3 regions of the Listeria farberi genome follow, and region 2 is predicted to be linked to each of the others. Evidence: predicted binding sites of a transcription regulator. Region 2 holds the regulator's gene; each other region holds the start of a gene.
What was found. The regulator Rex, encoded in region 2, represses fermentation and respiration genes when NADH is low (regulators of the CRP and FNR family bind a similar motif). The targets are predictions, from matches to a motif close to TTGTGAAATATTTCACAA.

Region 1 (3,287 bases), on a different contig from region 2:
TGAATAGCGAGTTCTATTTGATTCAGTCTGTAGTGTTTCTTTTGCGCGTTGAAGTAATTCCTCTGCTTCAGGTAAATTGTTAATATGATTGCTATATATCTGCCACCCCATGGATTTTGTTAAATCATAATCACTTTCAATCCACTTCTTAGCGAAAAGGAGCGCGTCGTTTCGTTTGGTCACAAGCGATGAAAGTCCGGAAGTTAACATAGTCCAAGTTTCTCGAAAAGCAATATTCCACTTTTCGATTTGTTCGGTAGTTACTTTGTTTGGGTCAATCGCAAGTAAGCCGAGATAAATTAAGTCACTATTATTTGATTCAATTAGTTCCACTGCGAGATCGTGATTTTTATTTAATTTTTCGCGACGGATTATTTTCTTTAAGTCACCAATTTTTAAACCGTAAAGTTCTAATGTTTCCGGGCAGCCGTGGTTTCGGAAAATTTTAATGGTGTTTTGGTTTTCTAAGGCTTGCAGTTCAGTGTTTAATTGGTTAAAAGTAATCATGTGCGCCCTCCTCTCGAATAAATTAAGTATAACAAAAAAAGCATGCAAAGTCGCATGCTTTTAAGGTTTAAGAATATTAGTCGATTTGTTTCATTGCGTCGTCTAGAACTTTTTTAAGTGTATCTGCTGAATTTTTCATTTGTTCTTTTTCTTTATCGTTTAAGTTCATTTCAACAATGTGGCGGACGCCTTGACGGTTAACGACTGCTGGTGCGCCGATATAAATGTCATTCATACCATAGTGGCCATCTAAATAAACAGAAAGTGGTAAAATCGCATTTTCATTATTTAGAATTGCTTTGGTAATACGAGCAAGGGCGGCAGCGACACCGTAAAATGTAGCGCCTTTTTTATTAATGATTTCATAAGCTGCATCACGAACGCTTACGAAAATAGTATCCATAGCACCTTGTTCGTCTTCGCTAATCCATTCGGCAATTGGAAGCCCCCCAACTGTTGTATGACTCCATGCAGGGAATTCTGTGTCACCGTGTTCGCCAAGGATATAGCCATGGACGTTACGAGCATCCACTTTTAAGTAATCTGCAATGGACATACGGAAACGTGCTGTATCAAGGCTTGTTCCTGAACCGATAACACGTTCTTTCGGAAGGCCTGAGAATTTCCATGTAGCATAAGTCAGGATGTCTACTGGGTTAGAGGCGATTAAGAAGATACCATCAAATCCGCTAGCCATAACTTCATCCACTATACCTTTCATGATTTTAATATTGCGGTTTACTAGGTCTAAACGAGTTTCACCAGGTTTTTGTGCGGTTCCGGCAGTGACGACAACTAAGTCCGCATCATGGCAGTCGCTATAATTTGCTGAGTATATTTTCTTCGGTGTGGAAAATGGAACAGCGTGACTTAAATCCATTGCATCCCCAATTGTTCTGTCTTTATCTATGTCAATAATGCCGAATTCTTGTCCGATACTTAAGTTTACACAAGCAAATGCATAACTAGAGCCAACTGCTCCGTCGCCAACTAAAATAATTTTTTGATGATCTTTCATTTCGAATTCCTCCTATAAAAAATCTATTTACTAGTACAGTATAACATGAATTTTTCATTTGTGAAGCATTGAACGTCCTAAATTTAAAAAAGTTGTTATAATGAATTCGTGAAAACGCTATAGTACAGTTTGAAAGCGTCTGCATTACGTGAGGTTCGCTATTTTCTGTTTACCTTTTATTGAGAATTATAAACCTTACAAACCAAAACAAGGCTATTCCTTTGTTTTGCTATTTTTCTAAAGGGTAGATATAATATAGATGTACCAAAATTGAATGAGTGGAGTGATTTTTTATGGCAACAACATTAGAGGTCCAGAAAAGAGAAACAACGCAACATTCAGAAGTAACGAGATTGCGTAGTGAAGGAAAAGTACCTGGAATTATTTATGGTTACAAATCGGAAAATGTTCCAGTTTCCGTTGATTCTTTGGAATTAATCAAAGCAGTTCGTGATAATGGTCGTAACGCCGTATTTTCAGTTACTGTGGACGGCAAGAAATTAAATGTTTTATTACATGAATATCAAGTAGATCCGTTAAAAGATGTATTAGTGCATGTTGATTTACTAGCGGTTGATATGAATGAAGAAGTTGAGACAGATGTTCGTGTGGTATTAGTTGGTGATGCTCCAGGTGTTAAAGCTGGCGGCGTACTTCAACAAATTATCCATGACGTAAAAGTTTCGGCAACACCAGAAAAATTACCAGAAACAATTGAGTTAGACATTTCTTCATTAGAAATCGGTGATGTTTTAACAACGAACGACCTTCCGGAAAACAAAGATTATGTTGTGCAAGCTGAAGAAGAAGAAACAGTAGTAACTGTATCTGCTCCTCGTGCTGAAGAAGAACCAACGACTACGGAAGCGCCTGAACCAGAAGCTGTACATGGTAAAGATGAAGAACCTGTTGAATAATTTCTAATAAATAAGGATGGAAGATTCGCATTTGTTTGCGATATCTTCCATTTTTTTTGTTATAATAGTTTCGAGAAGGAGGCGTTTATATGCTTGATAAGTCAGTACCACATATTTCTGTTGTTATGGTTAATCATGATGCTACAAATTATCCGGAATTTTGTTTGCCGGCAGGATATTCTTTTTGCTTTTATAAAGAGGGGTTAGAAGAAGATTGGTGTAAACTACAAGTTGAAACTGGTCAAGTCCCATCAATGGATAGTATTCGCGCTCGTTTTGAAACGGAATTTGGAAATGAAAAAGAAAAATTAGCCAAGCGTTGTGTCTTTGTAGAGGCGCCAAATGGTGAAATTATTGGAACGGCGATGCTTTGGGACGGAAATACATTCGGCAAAATGGAAAGCCGGATTCACTGGGTTGCAGTGCTTGACTCCCACGGCGGAAAAGGTATCGCAAAAGCCTTATTATCCAAAATTCTCGGCCTGAATAAAAGCAAATTTGTCTATTTAACAACGCAAACAGGTAGCTATCAAGCCATCTATTTATATAAAAAATTTGGTTTTGAAAAATACATTGGAAAAATACCGGAAAATTGGAAAACAGTCAATTTTCAAGAGGAAAACGAAACAGCGTGGCAAATTATCGAAAATAAAATTGCTGAATACCAAGCATAGTTGGAAAACTTTCAACCAAGTGAAATCCATGTTATAATCAAAAAAACATCGAAACAAAAACCAGTTCATTCGTGAAGTGGTTTCGTTCATGTAAGGAGAAGCTTTTATGAAATTAATCGCAGGACTCGGAAACCCGGGTAAAAAATACGAACGTACCCGGCATAATGTCGG
Region 2 (3,287 bases):
GTGTTGTTCGAACGTTCACTTCATTTAATTCTGGATAATCATCCCATAGCTCCATTAGAACGGTTTTATTTGATGTTAGTTTGGCTTGTTCTTGGTCATAGTAACCGATTTTGACACCTGCTCCAAAATGGAATTCACCGCTAAGAGCTGGAATATCGCGAATGAGTGTTTTAAGAAGGGTAGATTTACCGATTCCGTTTGGACCAACGAGCGCTAGACTATCTTGACGTTTCATTTCGAACGTTAGATTGGAAGCAATGCGCTTGTCTTTTGTGTAACCAATACTTAATTCATCTACCATTAAAACATCTTTACCAGTTTGCTTTTCAAATTGGAAGCCAAAATGAGCCGCTTTTTCATCGCCTTGAGGTCGAGCGAGTACATCCATTTTTTCCAATTGTTTTCTTCTACTTTGAGCTCGTTTCGTTGTAGAAGCACGAACGATATTTCTTGCGACAAAATCTTCTAGCTTAGAAATTTGTTTTTGTTGTTTATCGAATTCTTTCCACATCTGTTCTAGTTTTGCTTGTTTTTGACTAACAAATGAACTGTAATTTCCTTTATAGTGATCAATTTTTGTGCGACTAATTTCGTATACTTGGTTAACGACTTTATCTAAGAAATAGCGGTCATGAGAAACGATAAGTAAAGAACCATGATAGTTTTGCAAATAGGTTTCTAGCCAAGCTAATGTTTCAATATCTAAATGGTTTGTCGGTTCATCGAGAACAAGAATATCCTGTTTCGCGAGTAATAACTTAGCCAGTGCAAGCCTTGTTTTTTGCCCACCACTGAGTGAGGCAATTTCTACTTCATAATCTTCTGGATAAAAGCGCAAACCGTTTAAAACGGAGCGTATTTCTGCTTCATACGTATACCCGCCAACTTCTTTAAAAGTATGTTGTAAGGTATCATAATCGGTCATCAATGCTTGATATTTTTCCGGATTATTATAAAGCTCAGGTTCCCCGAGACGGAGCTCCATTTTGCGTAAATCTGCTTCCATTTTTCTAAGCGAATCAAAAACACTTAACATTTCATTCCAAATGGTTTTCGTGGATTCAAGGCCGGTATTTTGAGCCAAATAGCCGATTTCGACACTTTTAGGTTTGGAAATAGTTCCGCTATCATAACTCATTTTTCCAGCGATAATTTTAAGTAAGGTAGATTTACCTGCACCATTTCGACCAACTAGGGCAATGCGGTCGCCTGTTTTTACTTCTAATTTAATATTATCTAAAATAACTTCTGCACCGAAGAATTTAGAAATTTGCTGAACTTGTAATAATATCATAATCTCTCTCCTCGAACGTTCTCCTTACTAGTTTATCTTAAAAGCCAAGTAATCGCAATGAGAGAAGAAAAGCTTCACGTAGAAGATAGATTGTGAAAACACTCGCATTATTTGTGATTTTAGCGTAGAATGGAAAAGAAGGAAAACACTAGATATTTTGCAGGACAAACTATTGCTTGAAAATCATGAGCAAAAAGTTTGTGCATTCCTTGTGAAATGTTTATAGTATATAAGCAAGCATGTGAAAGGAAGTACAGTTCACAACAGCTTCAACTTCAGAAAAAATTTAAAAGAAGAAGGGACAGAAGGCATGATGGAGGAAACAACAAAAATTCCACAAGCGACAGCAAAACGCTTACCATTATATCATCGTTACTTGAAATACCTAGATGAATCAGGTAAGGAACGAGTATCATCTGCGGAATTAAGTGAAGCGGTGAAAGTTGATTCAGCGACTATACGACGTGATTTTTCGTACTTTGGCGCTTTAGGTAAGAAAGGATACGGGTATAACGTTTCTTACATACTCGACTTTTTCAGTAAAACACTTAGTCAAGACAAACAGACAAATGTTGCACTAATTGGGGTAGGTAACCTTGGTACAGCATTATTACATTATAATTTCATGAAAAATAATAATATCAAAATCGTTGCTGCATTTGATGTGGATCCAGCGAAAGTAGGTAGTGTTCAACAAGACATTCCAATTTATCACTTAAATGATATGGAAGAAATTGTTCGTGAAAATGGTGTGGAAGTAGTTATTTTGACAGTTCCAGCTGATGAAGCTCAAGTAACAGTAGATCGTTTAATCGAAGCAGATGTGAAAGGTATTCTAAACTTTACACCAGCTCGTATTAGCGTTCCAAAACAAGTTCGTGTACACCATATCGATCTTACAACAGAATTACAAACGTTAATCTATTTCCTAGAAAACTATCCAGCGAAAACAGAATAAAAAAACCTGTAGAAGGTAAGCAACACTTACTTTCTACAGGTTTTTTTTACGTCTTTTAAGCCCAGTGATAATAAGGCCAATACCAATACCAAAATCAATTAACATCATTAGTATGAGTATATAGGCAACAAGGTCATAACCATACTCAGCCACTCGAACAATAACGAAATAGACAAATACAAGACCAAGCGCAAAATAAAGAAAACTTTGCTTTATCAATGAATTTTTCATATTATCCTCCAATGATTCCAAGACTCACGAGCAAAACAATGGTATTCATTAAAATATGTGCACCCATCGAAACGGCAATTCGTTTCGTTTTCGTATAAAGAAAACAAAGAATTAGCCCGATAACAAAATAAGTAAGTAAAAAGGAGATATCTCCGTGAAGTAATCCAAAGAAAAGCGAACTAATAACCGCAGCTACATGAATATTCATCACATTACTTAGTCCACCAAAAACTACTTTTCTAAAGACAAGCTCTTCTAAAATTGGCCCAAGAACAGAAATGAAAATCAAGAAGATAGGTGCTGATCTAGTTAAATCAACTAGTAATTCCGTATTTGCAGAATTACTTAAATCCCCAGAAATCATTGTAATAATAATACTACAAATAATTTGTGCCACGTATAATCCAATGACACCTCCAATAATCCAAACAATACTCAGAAGCGGTTTCGTTTTTTCTCCAAGTTCTATTTTATTTTCTTTCGGTTTCCTGTAGAGCATCGGAATAATAATCGCAAGTGATAATAGATTAGAGAATATCGACCAAATAACCATTCCATACGATGCAGCATCTTCTTGAGAAAGGGATGTCGTACTAAGTAAAAGATGTTGAACAACTGGAATCCCAACAGACGCAGAAAATAATAATAATAAATAAACTAATACAATTGTAATATAACGTTTAGCCAAAAAATACGCATCCTTTCTAAAAACAAACTTCGGCTAAATTCCTTCGAGCAAGCGGAAATAGCTCTCCTTATTGTACTCGTTATCTAGCTTTACCGCAAATAAGAATTCTTCTGTTT
Region 3 (3,287 bases), on a different contig from region 2:
CTTTAGGTACGATAGAGAATGTGTTAGAAATACCATCTTGACCATATTCGTAAGGAAGTTTAGCTACAGAAGATAGAGAAGCTAAAGCACCTTTAGTATCGCGGCCATGCATTGGATTCGCACCTGGTGCAAATGGTTCGCCTGCGCGACGTCCGTCTGGTGTGTTACCAGTTTTCTTACCATAAACCACGTTGGACGTGATTGTAAGAACAGAAGTTGTGTGTACTGCATCACGGTAAGTTTTATGTTTTCTAACTTTTGTCATAAATGTTTTTAGAAGTTCAACTGCAATCTCATCTACACGGTCATCATTGTTTCCGTATTTAGGATATTCGCCTTCGATTTCATAATCAACCACGATACCGTCTTCATCACGAATTGGACGAACAGTAGCATATTTAATAGCAGATAAGGAGTCAGCTGCAACGGAAAGTCCAGCAATACCAGTTGCCATTGTACGTAATACTTCTGTATCATGTAAAGCCATTTCAATACGTTCGTAAGCATATTTATCATGCATATAATGAATAACATTTAGTGTGTTAAGGTAAAGTTCTGCAATCCATTCCATCATTGCATCATATTTTTCCATTACTTCTTTGTAATCTAATACGTCGCCTTCCACTGGACGATAAGCAGGTCCAACTTGTGCTTTAGATTTTTCATCGACACCACCATTGATTGCATAAAGAAGAGTTTTAGCAAGGTTGGCACGAGCACCAAAGAATTGCATTTGTTTACCTACACGCATTGCGGATACACAACATGCGATTGCATAGTCATCTCCCCATTTAGGGCGCATAACATCGTCATTTTCATATTGAATAGCAGATGTTTTGATAGACATTTTTGCACAGAATTTCTTAAATCCTGATGGCAAATGAGTGGACCAAAGTACAGTTAAGTTTGGTTCTGGAGCAGGTCCTAAGTTATCTAATGTGTGTAAGAAACGGAAGGAGTTTTTCGTTACAAGTGGAACGCCTTCTTCTGTAATACCACCAATGGATTCAGTAACCCAAGTTGGATCTCCAGAGAATAATTCATTGTAATCTGGTGTACGAGCAAATTTTACAAGACGTAATTTCATGATGAAGTGGTCAACAATTTCTTGTGCTTCTTCTTCTGTAATTAGGCCATTGCGTAAATCACGTTCTACATAAATATCAAGGAATGTAGATGTACGTCCTAAGCTCATTGCAGCACCATTTTGTTCTTTAATTGCTGCTAAGTAACCAAGGTATAACCATTGGAATGCTTCTTGAGCAGTTTTAGCTGGACGCCCAAGATCGAAACCATGTTTTTCGCCTAGTACTTTTAATTCACCTAGAGCACGGATTTGTTCGTTAAGTTCTTCACGTTGACGAATAACATCATCACTCATAGTACGTAAACCTGTGTTATTTAAATCTTGTTTCTTTTGATTAATTAAGAAGTCAACTCCGTAAAGTGCAACACGACGGTAGTCACCAATAATACGTCCACGACCATAAGCATCTGGAAGACCAGTGATTACGCCTGATTTACGAGCCGCACGCATTTCTGCTGTGTAAGCATCGAATACACCTTGGTTATGCGTTTTGCGGTATTCAGAAAAAATATGGCTAATTTCCTCATCCACTTTAAAACCATAAGATTCAGCTGCAACTTCTGCCATACGGATTCCACCAAATGGTTGTAAAGCGCGTTTGAAAGGTACATCCGTTTGAACACCAACAACTTTTTCTAAGTCTTTGTTTAAATACCCTGGGTCATGTGAAGTGATAGTAGAAACGATTTTGGTATCCATATCCAGTACGCCACCGTTTTCACGTTCTTTTTTAGTTAGGTCCATTACTTGATCCCAAAGTTTTGTAGTTGCTTCGGTTGGGCCAACTAAGAATGTGTCGTCACCGTCATATAAGCGATAGTTTTTTAAGATAAAGTCACGTACATCTACTTCTTGTTGCCAGTTACCACCTGCGAATTCATACCATTGTTCAGTCATCATATAACCTCCATTTATTGTTCAATCTCGAGCGTGCTTTTTTGAGCAAACTAATTTACAAATAATCTACACTGTTATCATAACATATTCTCCAAAAAATGCTACAGTTTTGTGCAATATTTTTCAAACTTTTTTATGAATTTTTTGTGTCATCCCCTTTCAAAATCGCCAAAACTCCTTTTATAATGCGGATTAGCCACTTTATCATTATTCTAATTTTATTTTGATTTTAATTCTTTATTTTTACTGTATTACTTCAAATACCGAGTTCTGTTATGGTACAGATTTAGTTTTAGCTCTTTATATAAAACAGTTAGAAAACGCTTAATCTATTGCACGCCAATACCTTAACCATTTATATAGCGTTTTCATTGTTTTTCATGAAAATAGCTAAGTCGCTATTAAAACGGCGACTTAGCTATTTTTTTACCATAAATGTTTATTAGATGTTGTAACAGCAATTGCACCACTAGCAATTACTTCATCCACTTGCTTCGTTGTCTCAATTAATCCCCCAGCAATAACCGGAATGTGTAGCTTTTGGGTCATTTTTTTGACTTGTTCTGGAATGACCCCAGGCAAAAGTTCAATGCAATCAGGCTGTACTTTTTGAATTAGAGCCACGCCTTTATTATAAGCGCTAGAATCTATCATAAATAATCGCTGAATGGCAAGCATTTTATGTTGTTTTGCTTTCATAATAGCATTTCCTCTTGTAGAAATAATACCATCTGGGCAAATTTCTTTACATAAGAAATCAATTGCATAGTCATCATTTTTTAAACCATTGACTAAATCAGCGTGTAGCAAAACTTTTTTCCCGCCAGCTTGTGCAAATTTTACTAAAGCTTTAAGCTGAGCAACATGAGTCTCGAGCATCACCATATAAGTCAAATCAAGCTCTAGTATCTTTTCCATGTCTTTTTGATTATGTGCAGCTGGGATAATTGATTGACCAGAAAATGGTAACTCCAATTGTATTCCTCCTCTTTTACATGACACGTTTAAACATTTTTTCGAGTTCGTAAGTTGAATATTGAATAATAACTGGGCGACCATGAGGACAAGTGAATGGATCGCTCGCTTCTCTAAGTGTGTCAAGAAGGGCTTCCATATCTTGCATAGTTAAATAGTGATTAGCTTTTATTGATTTTTTACAACTCATCATAATTGCGGTATCTTCTCTTAATTTATGAATACTTATACTTGGTGCTGATAAGGCTTCATCGATAATTTCGCGAAGCATTTCCTCTTCTTGGTCTTTTGGAAACCATGTGGGATGTGCGCGAATAATAAAGCTATT

Region 1: HCB38_RS10815 (L-lactate dehydrogenase) is a predicted target of Rex. The motif match lies at 1,584-1,601, and genes of this name have one in related genera.
Region 3: pflB (formate C-acetyltransferase) is a predicted target of Rex. The motif match lies at 2,094-2,111, and genes of this name have one in related genera.

The regions. Positions count from the first base shown of each region.
Region 1 is NZ_JAARZL010000003.1:298,669-301,955, forward strand. It holds gene HCB38_RS10810 (DNA alkylation repair protein) at 1-507, opposite strand, end outside; gene HCB38_RS10815 (L-lactate dehydrogenase) at 584-1,525, opposite strand; gene HCB38_RS10820 (50S ribosomal protein L25/general stress protein Ctc) at 1,819-2,442, shown strand; gene HCB38_RS10825 (GNAT family N-acetyltransferase) at 2,532-3,116, shown strand; gene pth (aminoacyl-tRNA hydrolase) at 3,223-3,287, shown strand, end outside.
Region 2 is NZ_JAARZL010000002.1:62,560-65,846, forward strand. It holds gene HCB38_RS07910 (ABC-F family ATP-binding cassette domain-containing protein) at 1-1,294, opposite strand, end outside; gene HCB38_RS07915 (redox-sensing transcriptional repressor Rex) at 1,605-2,252, shown strand; partial or broken gene HCB38_RS07920 (DUF4305 domain-containing protein) at 2,279-2,483, opposite strand; gene HCB38_RS07925 (CPBP family intramembrane glutamic endopeptidase) at 2,485-3,171, opposite strand.
Region 3 is NZ_JAARZL010000001.1:1,181,755-1,185,041, reverse strand. It holds gene pflB (formate C-acetyltransferase) at 1-1,984, opposite strand, end outside; gene HCB38_RS05920 (glycerol-3-phosphate responsive antiterminator) at 2,411-2,959, opposite strand; gene mutL (DNA mismatch repair endonuclease MutL) at 2,976-3,287, opposite strand, start outside.